DNA from 4 places in the Mesorhizobium sp. WSM4935 genome. Region 3 is predicted to be linked to each of the others. Evidence: predicted binding sites of a transcription regulator. Region 3 holds the regulator's gene; each other region holds the start of a gene.

Region 1 (3,819 bases), on a different contig from region 3:
CCGCAAGATGGCTGAGGAGGGCTATCTGACCCATTGGGGCAATGCGGCAAAGAAATATCCGAATGACCCTTTCTATGCTTTCGCGCGGCGCATCGTCGAGGCTGAGAAGGTGGTGGCGAGCGATAAGCTCGAAACATCGCGCTGGGAGCGCACGCGCGTCGTAAGCGGCGCCCTGCCGCGCGAGGTGCGCAGGCTGAAGCAAGGCGAGGGCGGCGACATCGCCGTGTTCGGCGGCGCCGGATTTGCCTCGGCGCTGGTCGCCGCCGGCCTTGTCGACGAGTACCAGCTCTTTACCAATCCGGCGGTTCTAGGCAGGGGCCGCCGCATCTTCGACAAGGGCGGTTTCAGCAGGCTGAAGCTCCTCGGCTCGAAGCCCTATGCCTGCGGCATGGTGGTGAGCCGCTATGCACCGGCGCAAGGACGGCCAATGATTGAGGCGCTGCCCTGAATCAATCTGGCAGTGCGTTCTCTCAACCGGCTGATTGGCCATGCCTTTCCCGGATCGACCGGGAGCCGCCTCCGCTGACGAGCCGCAATTGCCCGGCTGGCCGGGCGGGCCGCGGCCAGGCTGCATGATCGTTGCCCGCGGCGACGAACCAGCGGGCCGCGCGCGATGTCAGGCCGATAAGCACCCGGCCGGCATATTCCGCCGGCGCCCCATTGCCCGCATCGAACACCGCCCAGCTGCTCCCAGGCGGCTCCTGAACCGCGATGAACCTCATCGGAGACTCCATCTGTGAAGAGATGGGCAATGTAGCAAGTGCGGCTTGATGTTCCTATGACGTGGCTCACATTGGCACACATTTGCGGTGGATCGCAGAACTCAGACCGGGGCCGTCGCGCCCCGAAGTCCTGGCGGCGCAGCCTTACTGCCCCGCTTGGTCCGCGTCGGTCAGCGTGCCGAGGAAGGCAACGATGTCGTCGATCTCGGCGTCGGTCAGCGCCGGCTTGTCGCCTGGCTTTCTGCCGTTGAACGGCGGATCGGTATTGAGGTTCGGCCAGTAGGCTTTAGGCAGGTCATCAAATTTGTCGACCGTGCCGTCCGCCTTGCTCGGATACCAGCGCGCCGGGTCGCTGTCGCGGGTGGCGTAGAAGGCGACCGCCTCGCGCAGCGTGTGGAAATAGCCATTGTGGAAGAAGCTTTTCCGCAAGGCCACGTTGCGCAGGGTCGGGGTCTTGAACAGGCCGCAATATTCGGCGCGGCCCCTGAAGTCGGTGCGCAGCGGACCGCACAGGCCGAGGTCGACATAATTGGGATCGGCATTCGCTGGAATCGCCGGATTGCGCGGCACGGCAATCGCGATCAGGCCGTAATCGGTGAATTGCGGCGGCTCGCCGTCATTGGCGGGCTCGCTCAAATGGCAGCTCGCGCAATTGCCCTTCGACTCGTCCTCGAACAGCATGCGGCCGCGCAATTCCTGCGCGGAAAGCTGCGCCTTGCCGGCGAGGAAGGCGTCGTAGCGGCTGGAATAGGGGTAGAAGTCGACGCTGCTTTGCTCGAATGTGCCGAGCGCCTCCACCGCGGCATCGAAGGCGTCCTGCGGATGGTCGAAGACATCGGCGCCGAACGCTGCCTTGAAGGCATCGGCATAGGGCGCCTTGCGCAGGCTGGCGACCACCTGGGCCGCGTCCTTGTTGCCCATCTCGAAGGGAGAGAGCAGCGGGATCTTCGCCTGGTCCTTGCCATGGTCGGCGCGACCGTCCCAGGTCAGGCCGCCGGTCGGGCCATTGTCGACGCTTTCGTCCCCTTCGTCCTCGGAGTCGTAGAAATGCTCGGTGAAGGCGGGCGCCGCCTGCAGGTAGCGCAGCGACGGCACGGCGCGGACGCCGGGCTGGTCGAGCTTCGCTCCGCCCGTTTCGACCGGCGAGGCCGAGGCCGGTCCGAAAGCATGGTTGGGATCGTGGCAGGACGAGCAGGCCTGCTTGCCCGATGCCGAGAGCGACGGGTCGAAAAACATCTGCCGCCCAAGCGCCGTCAGCGCGTCGGCGCGGGCGAAGGCCTCCTTGCGCGACATCGGGCCGGGATGGACGCCGAAGGGTTCCGCGGTATTGGCAGGCGCGGTCAAGCCGACAATCGAGGCCGCCAGAAGGGCGATCGCGTGATTTTTCCGTACCATCGTCCGCGGCGACATCCGTGATTTCCTTCGCTCGATTTCGCTCGCGTAAGGTTCGAGTGCCACGGATTGATGACCGGCTGTCTCCCTCACGAAACCGTGTCCGGAGGCTGCAGAACTGTCACATAGGTGACAAGGCATCGAAGTAGCTGGGCATTGATGCAGCCGCGTTCCTGCATTGCTGTCCTCCAGCCATTCCCAAGCCACGAGGCATTTCCCGATGACCCGAACCTTTCTCTCTCTTTGCATCGCCTCCACCGCGCTGGCATCGCTCTCTGCTGCTGCCCAGGCGGCTCCTCCCGGCTATGACAAGATCGACACCGTCGTTGTCATCTACGCCGAGAACCGCAGCTTCGACAATCTATATGGCGGCTTTCCCGGCGCCAACGGCCTGGCCAACGTGTCGCCCGACCAGGCGCGCCAGCTTGACCGCGACGGCAAGCCGCTTTCCGAACTGCCGCCGGTCTGGGGCGGGCTGACCGGCAAGGGTGTCACGCCAGCGGTCACGGAGGCGCAGAGCGTGCATCTTGCCAACGCCACCTTCGCCATCGACGACCCCAAGGGCTTCAACGAGGGCACCAGCGTCATCACGCACGATCTCTGGCACCGCTTCTACCAGGAGCAGATGCAGATCGACGGCGGCCGTAACGACAAGTTCGTCGCCTGGGCCGATTCCGGCTCCCTGGTCATGGGCCATTATGACGGCTCCAACCTGCCGATGTGGGCGATCGCCAAGAAATACGTGCTGGCGGACAATTTTTTCCAGGGCGCCTTCGGCGGCTCCTTCCTCAACCACTTCATGCTCGCCTGCGCCTGCGCGCCTTACTATCCGAACGCCGACACCAGTCCTGTGAAGGGCCAGATCGCCGTCGTCGAACCGGACGGCGTGACGCTGAAACCGGCCGACAATTCACCGCCTTCGGCGCTGGGCGGCGTGCCGAAATTCGTCAATGACGGCGCCATCACGCCAGACTTCTACGCCGTCAACACCATGCAGCCGCCTTACCAGCCGAGCGCCAACAAGCCGGCCGAGGGCGGCGACAAGGCGCTGGCCGATCCGGCTGTGCCCACCACGCTGCCGCCGCAGCACGAGATCACCATCGGCGATCTGTTGTCGCTGAAGGGCATTTCCTGGGCCTGGTATTCGGGCGCCTGGCAGGCGGCGCTTGACGGCAAGAACGCGACCCCTGTGCCCAATTTCCAGTTCCACCACCAGCCCTACAACTATTTCGCGGCCTATGCGCCGGGCACGGCCGCCCGGGCCGAGCACCTCAAGGATGGCGGCCTTGACGGCAGCGAGTTCATCAAGGCGATCGACGACGGCAAGCTGCCGGCCGTGTCCTTCTACAAGCCGCAGGGCAACCTCAACGAACACGCCGGCTATGCCGACGTGACGTCCGGCGACCGGCATCTGGCCGACCTCGTTTCGCATCTGGAGAAGAGCCCGCAATGGGCTCACATGCTGGTCGTCATCACCTATGACGAGAATGGCGGCTTCTGGGATCACGTCGCGCCGCCCAAGGCCGACCGCTGGGGCCCGGGCAACCGCATCCCGGCCTTCATCATTTCGCCCTACGCCAAGATGGGCATGGTCGATCACACGCAGTATGACACCACCTCGATCCTGCGCTTCATCACCAACCGCTACGACCTGCCGGTGCTGCCCGGTATCGTCGCCCGCGACAAGGCACTGCGCAATAACGAC
Region 2 (3,819 bases), on a different contig from region 3:
ACACTCCGGCTTTCCGTCGGCCTGGAGGACACCGACGATCTGCTGGAGGACATCGAGCAGGCGCTGAGGGCGGCCAAGTAAGAAGCAAGCTGCAAATTGGACAGGAGAACGCGTCAGCCCTGGCTCACGCGATCTCCTCCAGCTCGGTTATCGCCTTGCTGTGGATGGTCATGGCGTTGCCGCGCCACTCGACCGCGCCGCCGAGCCAGCCGCGCGCCCAGATGGCGGGAAGCATGACGTCGCGCACGATCATCGCGGTGATGCTGCGCGGCGACAGGTACCAGCCCTTGGACCGGGCGAGCAGACATTCCGGCACATAGGCGACCGCCAGCACGCAAAGCGCCGTGGCAGGCAGGCCGACGCCGGCGCTTGCCGCCGCGATCAGCGCGAAAATCAGCGGCACGACCGCGCCGGTCAGAATCTCGGGCGCGAAGAAAAGCGGGAAGGTGACGCGACGCAGCCGCGCCCAGCGCGCTTGCCGCGACCAGATTTCGGCGAAGGTGCGCTGGCCCAGCGGCTGCTCGAAGGGCGAGGCGACGAGACGGACGTGAAGGCCAAGTCCATTGACCAGTTTGGTGGCCGCCGCATCCTCGGCGATCTCGGCGGCCAAAGCCTGGATGCCGCCGTTTGCATCGAGCATCGGCTTGTTCCACAACATGCTCTTGCCCTGGGCGAAGCCGAGGCCGAGCACCTCGCCGGCATACTGCCAGCGCGCCTGCAGCGTGTTGAGGAAGGCGCACTCGACTTCAGCCCAAAAACCGTCCGGCCGTGAACCGATCGGCGTCGAGCAGACGAGGCCGGTATCCGGCCGCCAGGCCGCGACCAGATGCTGGACATAGTCCTTGGGCATCAGCACGTTGGAATCGGCGAGGATCACCCAGTCGTGCCGCGCCGCCTGCCAGCCCTTGACGCAGTTGTTGAGCTTGGGATTGGCGCTGATGCGGTCGTCGCCGATCAGGAGCCGCGCCGGAACCTTGGGATGGCGCGCGATCGCCGCATCGATGAGCCTCACTACCGGGTCCTCGGCATGCGCGACGCAGAAGATCAGCTCATAGCGAGGCCAGTCGAGCGAGAAGGCGCGCTGCAGGGTCTCCTGGGTGAACGGCTCGACGCCACGAGAAGGAACGATGATCGAGACCGGTTGCGCGCCGTCGGGCGGCGCAATGACATGCCGCCTTTTCAGCCGCGACGAGGCGAGCAGGATGCTGGCGAGGTTGGAGAGGAGAAGGGCTGAGGAAGCCAGGCCGGCTGCGATAGTCAGTTCCATCGAGATCTGGTCACTCCCGATAGGGCGTTTCACCGTTTGTGGGAAACGGCGACCTGCTCTATCTCTTTGTTTTCAAGCAATTCCAGACGGAAAACCGCTCACAGTTTTCCCGGAATTGCTCTAGGCCGCACGCGGCGGTTTCATCAGTCGACAGAGCGCCCGAGTCGCCCGGCACCGTTTGTGCACACCAACATTGTCATGTGTCACTTAAATGACATTGTTTTTCGGCACGTGCGCTACAAGGCTGGAAGGATGGTCGGCGCTGCGCGTCCAACAGCGAAGCGCGACGAATGTTCCGCGGCGGCAACCGGAGTGGCCCATGTATCGCGCAGTGACGCGCAACATCGAAGTGCTGGTCAGGCCCTTCTATCTGGAGGACCGCTCCGATCCGTCCCAGAACCGCTATGTGTGGGGCTATCAGGTGACGATCGACAACCGCTCCGACGAATTCGTGCAGCTTTTATCGCGCTATTGGCACATCACGGACGGCCAGGGCCGGGTCGAGGAGGTCCGCGGCGCCGGCGTCGTCGGCGATCAGCCGGAACTCAATCCGGGCGACAGCTATCAATACACTTCAGGCTGCCCGCTCTCGACGCCGTCGGGCATCATGGTCGGCCACTACACGATGCGCAACGGCCGGGGCGAGACGTTCGATATCGCCATTCCGGCTTTCTCGCTCGACATGCCGGGAACGAAGAGGACGGTGAATTAGGCGATTGGCTCCCTCTCCCCGTGAAACGGGGAGAAGGAGGAGGCGTTAGTCCGCCGCAAATTCGGCCGGGTCGAAGTCGTATTGCGTCGAGCAGAACTCACAGGCGACATGGATGCCGCCGTCCTCGGTCGACTCCTTGATCTCCTCGGCCGAAAAGCCTTCGAGGATGCCGCGGATCTTGTCGCGTGAGCAGGAGCACTGATCGGCGACCGGCACACTGCTGAAAACCCGCACGCCATGCTCATGGAACAGCCGATAAAGCAGCCGCTCGGCGCCCACCGTCGGGTCGATCAGCTCGGTCGGCTCGATGGTGCCCAGCAGCGCCAGCAATTCCTGCCAGGAATTGTCGGCCGGATGGTCCGTCACCTCGCGGTCGTCGCCGTCGCCGCCCGAAATGTCGGGGATGCGCATGCGCTCCGGCGCCTGCGGCAGGAACTGCGCCAGGATGCCGCCGGCGCGCCACTGCTCGCGCGCGCCGGCGGGTCCGGGCGTCACCAGCTTGGCGACCGACATCTTGATGTCGGTCGGGATCTGCTCCGACTGGCGGAAATAGGTGCGCGCGGCGTCCTCCAGCGAGGTGCCGTCGAGCTGGACGATGCCCTGGTAGCGCTGCATATGCGCGCCCTGGTCGATGGTCAGAGCCAGCACGCCGTTGCCAAGCAGCGCCTGCTGCGAGGTCTCGCCGGCGTCGGTCAGCGCCTGCAGCCGGTCGGCATCGAAGCGCGCATAGGCGCGCAGCGCATGCGGCGTGGTGAAATCGGCCACAAGCATGTCGACCGGACCGTCGGTCCGGGTCTGCAGGATAAACTTGCCCTCGAACTTCAGCGAGGTGCCGAGCAGCACGGTGAGCACGCAGGCTTCCGCCAGCAGGCGGGCGACGGGCTCAGGATAATTGTGGCGGCTCAAGATAGCGTCGAGCATCGGCCCGAGCTGCACGGTGCGGCCGCGCACATCGAGCGGCGCGACCTCGTAGGGCACGACATGATCATCGCCGGCGAAGCCGAATTCACCGAGTTGGGGTTTATGCTCAGCCAAGGTCTGGGTTTCCAACATGACAAAACTCCGGGGCGCAGCCATGCCGCCCTGTGAGCCGCATGCGTCGAAGCGCGTTCAATTTACGTGATGGCCCGCAAATAGGCATCACATATCCCCAGATCAAGTTGACCCCGATCGGACCGGAAGCGGTCAGGTCCGTCCTTCTCAAGCGCCCAAGCACCAGGCCAGCACCGCCTTCTGGGCGTGCAGCCGATTCTCGGCCTCGTCGAACACCACCGAATGCGGCCCGTCGATCACCTCGTCTGTGACCTCCTCGCCGCGATGCGCCGGCAGGCAGTGCATGAACAACGCATCGGGCTTAGCCTTTGCCATCAGCGCCGCATTGACCTGATAGGGCAGGAAGACGTTGTGACCGCGGGCGCGATGTTCCTGGCCCATCGAGACCCAGCTGTCGGTGACGACGCAATCGGCCTGGTCGACGGCTTCCTCGGCGGACTTGGCAAACCGGACCTTGCCTCCATTGGCTTTCGACCAGTCGACATATTTCTCGAAAGGTTCGCTGCCCTCCGGCACCGCGACATTGAGGTTGAAGCGGAACCGCGCCGAGGCTTCGAGCAGCGAATGCAGCACATTGTTGCCGTCGCCGGTCCAGGCGAAGGTCTTGCCGGCCACCGGGCCGCGATGCTGCTCATAGGTCATGATGTCGGCCATGAGCTGGCAGGGATGCGTGTCGTCGGTCAGCCCGTTTATGACCGGAACGGTGGCGTTCTCGGTGAGCTCCAGCAGCCGGTCATGCGAGGTGGTGCGGATCATGATGGCATCGACATAGCGCGACAGCACTTTC
Region 3 (3,819 bases):
TCACAAGGCCGCGGTGACTCGGGAGGACGTGCGAGACAATGTCGGTGGGAATCCGCCACGACGATTTGCGCCGGCGCAACCGCGCCATGGTGATTTCGGCGGTGCGCCGCGCCGGCCAGCCGTCGCGCACGGAGATTGCCGCCACCACCGGGCTTAGCCACTCAACCATTTCGGCGATCTCCGCCGACCTGATCCAGGAGGGCATTCTCAGCGAAAGCAAGGCCAGCGAGCCGACGGCGTTGAAACGCGGCCGGCCGCAGATCGGCTTGGCGCTGAATCCCGAAGCCGCTGCAGTGCTGACAGTAGTGCTGTCGCTGAACTTCCTGTCAGTCGCTGTGATCGACTATGCCGGCCAGGTGGTTGCCGAGGAGCAGCTGCGCCTGGACACGCTCGTCATGCCCCGCGACGAGCTGATCGGCGAATGCCTGGCGATCGTCCGGCGCCGGCTGCATGATCCCGACCTTGACGTCGGCAGCGTCGCCCGCATCGCCATGGGCATTCAGGGCATCACCGATACCCATTCACGCGCCATGCTGTGGTCGCCGATCACGCCGCTGACCGACATCCCCTTTGCCGACATCCTTGAGAAGGAATTCGGCATCCCCGCCACAACGGAGAACGACTGCAACATGATGGCGGTCGCCCTGCAATGGCGCGATCCTGAACGCTATCGCGACGACTTCATCGCCATCCTGCTCTCGCACGGTATCGGCATGGGTCTGGTGCTGAAGGGCGCGCTGTTCACCGGCACACATTCCTCGGGCGGCGAGTTCGGGCACATGATCCATCGGCCCGGCGGCGCGCTTTGCCGCTGCGGCCGGCGCGGTTGCGTCGAGGCCTATGCCGGCAATTACGCCATCTGGCGCAGCGCCATGGGCATAAGCGAGGATGCCGCGCCGACGGATGTCGGCGACGCCGACATGCGCGCGCTTGCCGCAAAGGCCCGGCAACAGGACGGCCCCGAGCGCGAGGCCTATCGCCGGGCCGGCGAGGCGCTGGGCTTCGGCCTCGGCAGCCTGTTCGCCCTGATCGACCCGGCGCCCGTCGCCATGGTGGGCGTCAGCGCGGCCGCCTTCGACCTGATCGAGCCCGCGCTGAGGAAGGCGATCGCACAGACCGCCGGCGGCCAGCATTCCGAATCGATCTCCTTCGACACCGAGCCGAACGAGCTGCCGCTGATCCGCGAAGGCTGCGCCATGCGCGCGCTGACCTTCGTCGACCAGGAGATTTTCGCGCCGGGAGGCCAGGCAAGAGCCGGCACCGTCGGGAAGAACGTGGCCTAAGTAGGACCGAAAAATGCGAGCGCTGGGATATCCTGAGATTCAGGTCAGGCCGAGTCGAGAATGGTGGATTCCGAGAACCGGAACGGAGCGTACTTTTGGGTACGTGAGTACCGGAAGCGCAGGAAGCCGCCATTCGCAGGCCGGCATCACCTGAATATCAGCATATCCCTAGTCCTCGCGGATCGCGTAGCCCGCCCCCCGAATGGTACGTATGACGTCCGGCATGCGGCCGTTGTTGACCGCCTTGCGCAGGCGCCCGACATGGACGTCCACGGTGCGCTCGTCGATATAGATCGTCTCGCCCCAGACATTGTCGAGCAGCTGGCTGCGCGAGAACACGCGGCCGGGATGCCGCATCATGAATTCGAGCAGCCGGAACTCGGTCGGGCCGAGCCTGATCTCGCTCTTCTTGCGGTAGACGCGGTGCGATTCGCGGTCGAGCACGATGTCGCCGACCTTGAGCACGCTGGACAGCACCTCCGGCTTGGCGCGGCGCAGCAGCGCCTTGACGCGCGCCATGAACTCCGGCGTCGAGAACGGCTTGACCAGATAGTCGTCGGCGCCGGTCGAAAGGCCGCGCACGCGGTCGCTTTCCTCGCCCCGCGCCGTCAGCATGATGATCGGCAGCCGCTCGGTTTCGGGCCGCATCCTGAGGCGACGGCAGAGCTCGATGCCGGAAACCGCCGGCACCATCCAGTCGAGCACGAGCAGGTCGGGAACGTTTTCCTGGAGGCGGATTTCGGCCTCGTCGCCGCGGGTCACCACTTCGACTTGGTAACCCTCGGATTCGAGGTTGTAGCGGAGCAGCACCCCCAGCGGCTCCTCGTCCTCCACCACCATGATGCGTGGCGCGATCATCGGGGTAACCTTTTCGTCAGGCCGCCGGCGCCGACATTGCGGTCTCGTCCTGCTTCGGACGATTGGCGGGCAATTGCGTGCCGGTCAGCACATAGTAGGCGTTCTCGGCGATGTTGGTCACATGATCGCCGATGCGCTCCAGATTCTTGGCGCAGAACAGAAGATGCGTGCAAGCGGTGATGTTGCGCGGATCCTCCATCATGTAGGTCAACAGCTCGCGGAAGACGGACGTGTATTTGACGTCGATGCGTTCGTCGTCGTTGCGAAGCTTGGCCAGCGCCGTAGCGTCGCCCACCGTATATTCCTGGATCACGCCCTGAACCTGGATCAGCACCATCTGCGCCATGGAATCGATCGAGTGGGTGAGGTCCCGCGGCGCGGCGCTGACGCCGACCGAGCCGACGCGCTTGGCGATGTTCTTGGCGAGATCGCCGATGCGCTCGAGGTCGCCCGCCATGCGGATCGAGCCGACCACGTTGCGAAGATCGTCCGCCATCGGCTGGCGCTTGGCGATCAACGTGATGGCACGGTCGTCGAGCTCGCGCTGCCTTGCGTCCATGATGGCGTCGTCGGAGACGACGCGCTGCGCCAGCGCATTGTCGCTTTCGAGCAGCGCTTTGGTCGAGGCGCCGACCATTGAGCCGGCAAGGTCGCCCATGTCGTTGATGAGCCGGCTGATCTGCCTCAGATCCTCGTCGAAGGCGGCGACGGTATGTTCGGCCATGATGATGTCCTCGTATGAGCTCAGCCGAAGCGGCCGGTGATATAGTCCTGCGTGCGCTTCTCGCGGGGCGAGGTGAAGATCTTCTCGGTCCGGTCGAACTCCACCAGCTCGCCCAGATACATGAACGCCGTCTGCCGTGACACGCGCGCCGCCTGCTGCATGTTGTGGGTGACGATGACGATCGTGTAGTCGGCCTGCAATTCGTCGATCAGTTCCTCGATCTTGGCCGTCGACAGCGGATCCAGCGCCGAGGCCGGCTCGTCGAGCAGGATGACCTCGGGCTTCACCGCCACGGTGCGGGCGATGCAGAGCCGCTGCTGCTGGCCGCCGGAGAGGCTCTGGCCGCTGGCATTGAGCTTGTCCTTGACTTCGCTCCAGAGCGCGGCGCGCTTCAGCGCCGACTCGACCCGGTTGTCCATCTCGGCCTTGCTGATCTTCTCATAGAGCCTGACGCCGAAGGCGATGTTCTCATAGATCGACATCGGGAACGGCGTCGGCTTCTGGAACACCATGCCGATTTTCGTGCGCAACAGGTTGAGGTCCTGCGAACGGTCGAGGATGTTCTTGCCGTCGAGCAGCACCTGGCCCTCGGCGCTCTGCTTCGGATAGAGCTCGTAGATGCGGTTCAAGACGCGCAGCAGCGTCGACTTCCCGCAGCCGGAAGGGCCGATGAAGGCCGTCACGCTGCGCTCGGGCAGGGACAGGTTGATGTCCTTCAGCGCCTTCGACTGGCCATAGTAGAAGTTGAGGTTCTTGACCTCGATCTTGGCCTTCTCGACGGTGGTGTCGGGTGCGTTCAGGTCGGTGGACAACATCGGTTTCATCTGTCCTCTCTGCGTCCGGTCAGGCTGCGGGCGAAGATGCTCAGCCCGAGAACCGTCAGGGTGATTATGAGTGCGCCCGTCCAGGCCAGCTGCTGCCATTCCTCGTAAGGGCTGAGAGCGAACTGGAAGA
Region 4 (3,819 bases), on a different contig from region 3:
ATAGCCCCTGCGTCAAGTTGGCTGGTTGCAGTGCTTCACCGCCTCATAACCGTCCGCTCTTCCCACCCGTAGAGCCAGTCCAGGTCCGCCGCGAGCTTCTCCCCCGGCCGCGTCGCAAGCACCAGATTGCGGGCAACCGCAACTGGCCCCCTGGCATGCCAGGCCAGGCGATTGAGGGCGCCGCGTTTCAGCACCTTTTCGACGCGCGGGCGCCTGAGATTCTCCCAGACAGTCAGGCTCTGCCGCTGATCACCCGGAAAATCGGCAACGAGATTGGCGAGCGTCGCGGCGTCCTCGATCGCCATGGCCGCCCCCTGCGCCGCGAACGGCGTCATAGCATGCGCGGCGTCGCCAATCAGCGCGATGCCCTCCGGCATCGTCCAGCGCCGCTGCGCGACCGTGTGGATGGGGAAAGCCGTCCACGGCCCCGCAAGCGCCGCAAGCTTCGCCAGCGTTGCCGCCGTGCCGCGCATGGCGGCCGAAAGGATGGCCGGGTCCGCATGGCCGGACCAGCCTTCGGCGATGCGCTCACCCTTGGTGAAGGCCGCCAGATTGAAGGAGCTGCCCTTGCTCACCGGATAGGCGACCATGTGGAAGCCGGGATGCAGGAAGGTGGTGACGCAATCGGTCGCGCCGATTTGTGCAAAGGTCTGGCCGGCGGCGCTTTCCGCCGGGACAGTCGCGCGCCAGGCGAGCTCGCCGGAAAAGCGGCTTGCCGCAAAGCCGGCCGTCCGGGCAAGCCCGGCGCGAACCGAGGACCAAACGCCGTCGGCGGCGACCAGCAGGCCGCCGACGATATTCGTCGCTGTGCCTTCGCTCTCGACAGTGGCGGTAACGCTTTGAGGGTCGATGGCGACGTTGGTCATGCGCGCGCCGGTGACAAGCTCGATGTCGGACCGTTCCGCCACTGCCGCCACCAGCGCCGCCTGCAGGTCGGCACGGTGCGCCACGAGATAGGGCGCACCCCAGCGCTTTTCTGCGGCTTCTCCAAGCGGCACGCGCGCAAGCTCGCGCAGGCTCCTCGCGTCCTTCAATACCACCGCTTGCGGCCGGATCGCATTGGGCAGCAGGCGATCGAGCACGCCGAGCCGGCGCAGGATGCGGGTTGCGTTGGGGGAAAGCTGGACCCCGGCGCCGGCCGCCTCTAGTTGCCTGGCCTGCTCGAACAATCTTACCGGGAAGCCACGCTCGGCAAAGGCGAGCGCCGCCGTCAGCCCGGCGATGCCAGCCCCGGCGATGACGATTTGCCGGGACCGTGTCTCAGTCATGGTCGGAAATGGACGATCAGGCGGCCTGGTCGACATAGAGGCAGCCGGCCGGCTGCGTTTCCGTCGCCTTCAGCGACGGCGAATAGCGGTAGAGCGTCGAGCAGTAGGGGCAGACCTTCTCGTTGTCGTCGCCCATGTCGAGGAACACATGCGGATGGTCGAAAGGCGGGTTGGCGCCGGTGCACATGAATTCCTTGACGCCGATCTCGATAACCGGATGGCCCGCGTCGTTCTGGAAATGGGGAATGCTGCCGCCTGCCATCATCGTCTCCAATCGGGTTCGGCCAGTGGATGTGACCAGCCTGCATCTGGAGCATAACAGGCCAGTTTGCAAGATCGATGAAATCAAACTGTCGCAAAAGCCTGTCAGAGGATAAGTTGAGCCGGTTAAGCGCATGGGGCCGGGCGCGGAGCGATTCCGTGACGATCATGCGTCACAAAGAAGTGCTAAAGCGTCGTCGAACGGCAGTATGCGGCGCGCAGGGACGGTTGCAGGCAAGAGCGGAAAACATGAACGAACTGAAGCCGGTGCAGAGCGAGTTCATCACTGTCGAGGCGGCAAGCCCGGACGGCAATCCCGACCGTTTCGTCAACCGTGAATTCTCCTGGCTGCAATTCAACCGCCGCGTGCTGGAGGAATCGCTGAACGAGCATCATCCGCTGCTCGAACGCGTCCGCTTCCTGTCGATCTCCGCCGCCAATCTCGACGAGTTCTTCATGGTGCGCGTCGCCGGTCTCGCCGGCCAGGTGCGTGAGGGCATCGCGCTGAAGAGCCCGGACGGCCGCACCCCCGAGCAGCAGCTCGAGCAATTGCTGCGCGAGGTCGAGCGCCTGCAGGAGGACCAGCAGAAGAGCCTCTCGGCGCTGATGACCTTGCTCAACAAGGAAGGCATCGAAAGCATCACCCGCGATGCCCTCACCAAGGACGAGAAGGCTTGGCTGGAAGAGCATTTCCAGGAACAGGTTTTCCCGGTGCTGACGCCGCTGTCGATCGACCCGGCGCATCCGTTCCCGTTCATTCCCAATCTGGGCTTCTCGATCGCGCTGCAACTGCGCCATCGCAAGAATGGCGAGGAGATGAGCGCGCTGTTGCGCCTGCCGGTGGCGCTTAAGCGCTTCATCCGCCTGCCGGATCGGAAGCACCATGTCCGCTTCATCCCGCTGGAGGAAGCGGTCGGCATCTATATCGGCAAGCTTTTCCCTGGCTACGAGGTCAAGGGTTCGGGCACGTTCCGCATCATCCGCGACAGCGATATCGAGGTCGAGGAAGAATCGGAAGATCTCGTGCGCCTGTTCGAGACGGCGCTGAAGCGGCGCCGGCGCGGTTCGGTGATCCGGATCGAATTCGACACGCTGATGCCGGCGGAATTGCGCGATTTCGTCGCCGGCGAGCTCGGTGTCTCCGCGAGCCGCATCAGCGTTCTGACCGGCCCACTCGCGCTCAACCAGATTTCCGAGATCGTCGCCATTCCGCGCGACGACCTGAAGTTCACACCCTACAATCCGCGCTTCCCCGAGCGCATCCGCGAACATGGCGGCGACTGCCTGGCCGCCATTCGCGAGAAGGACATCATCGTCCACCACCCCTACGAGTCCTTCGACGTGGTGGTGCAGTTCCTGCGTCAGGCCGCCGCCGATCCGGAAGTGGTGGCGATCAAGCAGACGCTCTACCGGACCTCGAACGATAGCCCGATCGTGCGCGCGCTGATCGATGCGGCCGAGGCCGGCAAGTCGGTGACGGCGTTGGTCGAGCTCAAGGCGCGCTTCGACGAGGAGGCCAACATCCGCTGGGCGCGCGACCTCGAACGCGCCGGCGTCCAGGTCGTGTTCGGCTTCCTGGAGCTGAAGACCCATGCCAAGATGTCGTTGATCGTGCGCCGCGAGGACGGAAGGCTGCGCAACTATGTGCATCTCGGCACCGGCAACTATCATCCGGTCACAGCCCGTATCTATACCGACCTGTCCTTCTTCACTACCGATCCGACCATCGCGCGCGATGTCGCCCAGATCTTCAACTTCATCACCGGCTATGCCGAACCGGCCGAGGAGATGCGCCTTGCCGTGTCGCCGTTCACGCTGCGCAAGCGCATCCTGAGGCACATCGCCGAGGAAGTCGTTCACGCGCGCGAGGGACGGCCGGCCCGCATCTGGATGAAGATGAACGCGCTGGTCGATCCGATCGTCATCGATGCGCTCTACGAGGCCAGTCACGCCGGAGTCGAGATCGACCTCGTCGTGCGCGGCATCTGCTGCCTGAGGCCGCAGGTGCCGGGTCTTTCCGAGAACATAAGGGTCAAATCGATCGTCGGCCGTTTCCTCGAGCACAGCCGCATCTTCTGCTTCGGCAACGGTCACGGCCTGCCGTCGGACGAGGCGATCGTCTACATCTCGTCCGCCGACATGATGCCGCGCAATCTCGACCGCCGCGTCGAGACCCTGGTGCCCATCACCAATCCAACTGTGCATGAGCAGGTGCTTGGCCAGATCATGCTGGGCAACATTATGGACAACCAGCAAAGTTTCGACGTATTGGCTGACGGCACCTCCCGGC

What was found. The regulator PhoB, encoded in region 3, activates phosphate uptake and scavenging genes when phosphate is short. The targets are predictions, from matches to a motif close to TGTCATNNANCTGTCAT.
Region 1: P9273_RS24255 (acid phosphatase) is a predicted target of PhoB. The motif match lies at 2,234-2,250, and genes of this name have one in related genera.
Region 2: P9273_RS02430 (ceramide glucosyltransferase) is a predicted target of PhoB. The motif match lies at 1,468-1,484, and genes of this name have one in related genera.
Region 4: P9273_RS21025 (RNA degradosome polyphosphate kinase) is a predicted target of PhoB. The motif match lies at 1,609-1,625, and genes of this name have one in related genera.

Annotation. Positions count from the first base shown of each region.
Region 1 is NZ_JARTVR010000012.1:171,819-175,637, forward strand. It holds gene P9273_RS24240 (dihydrofolate reductase family protein) at 1-448, shown strand, start outside; gene P9273_RS24245 (hypothetical protein) at 471-722, opposite strand; gene P9273_RS24250 (cytochrome-c peroxidase) at 867-2,132, opposite strand; gene P9273_RS24255 (acid phosphatase) at 2,335-3,819, shown strand, end outside.
Region 2 is NZ_JARTVR010000001.1:517,899-521,717, reverse strand. It holds gene P9273_RS02435 (O-succinylhomoserine sulfhydrylase) at 1-81, shown strand, start outside; gene P9273_RS02430 (ceramide glucosyltransferase) at 125-1,267, opposite strand; gene apaG (Co2+/Mg2+ efflux protein ApaG) at 1,587-1,979, shown strand; gene P9273_RS02420 (Hsp33 family molecular chaperone) at 2,025-3,056, opposite strand; gene argF (ornithine carbamoyltransferase) at 3,180-3,819, opposite strand, start outside.
Region 3 is NZ_JARTVR010000015.1:117,498-121,316, forward strand. It holds gene P9273_RS26575 (ROK family protein) at 39-1,283, shown strand; gene phoB (phosphate regulon transcriptional regulator PhoB) at 1,452-2,141, opposite strand; gene phoU (phosphate signaling complex protein PhoU) at 2,158-2,865, opposite strand; gene pstB (phosphate ABC transporter ATP-binding protein PstB) at 2,886-3,689, opposite strand; gene pstA (phosphate ABC transporter permease PstA) at 3,686-3,819, opposite strand, start outside.
Region 4 is NZ_JARTVR010000009.1:208,272-212,090, reverse strand. It holds gene P9273_RS21035 (FAD-dependent monooxygenase) at 36-1,268, opposite strand; gene P9273_RS21030 (zinc-finger domain-containing protein) at 1,285-1,530, opposite strand; gene P9273_RS21025 (RNA degradosome polyphosphate kinase) at 1,779-3,819, shown strand, end outside.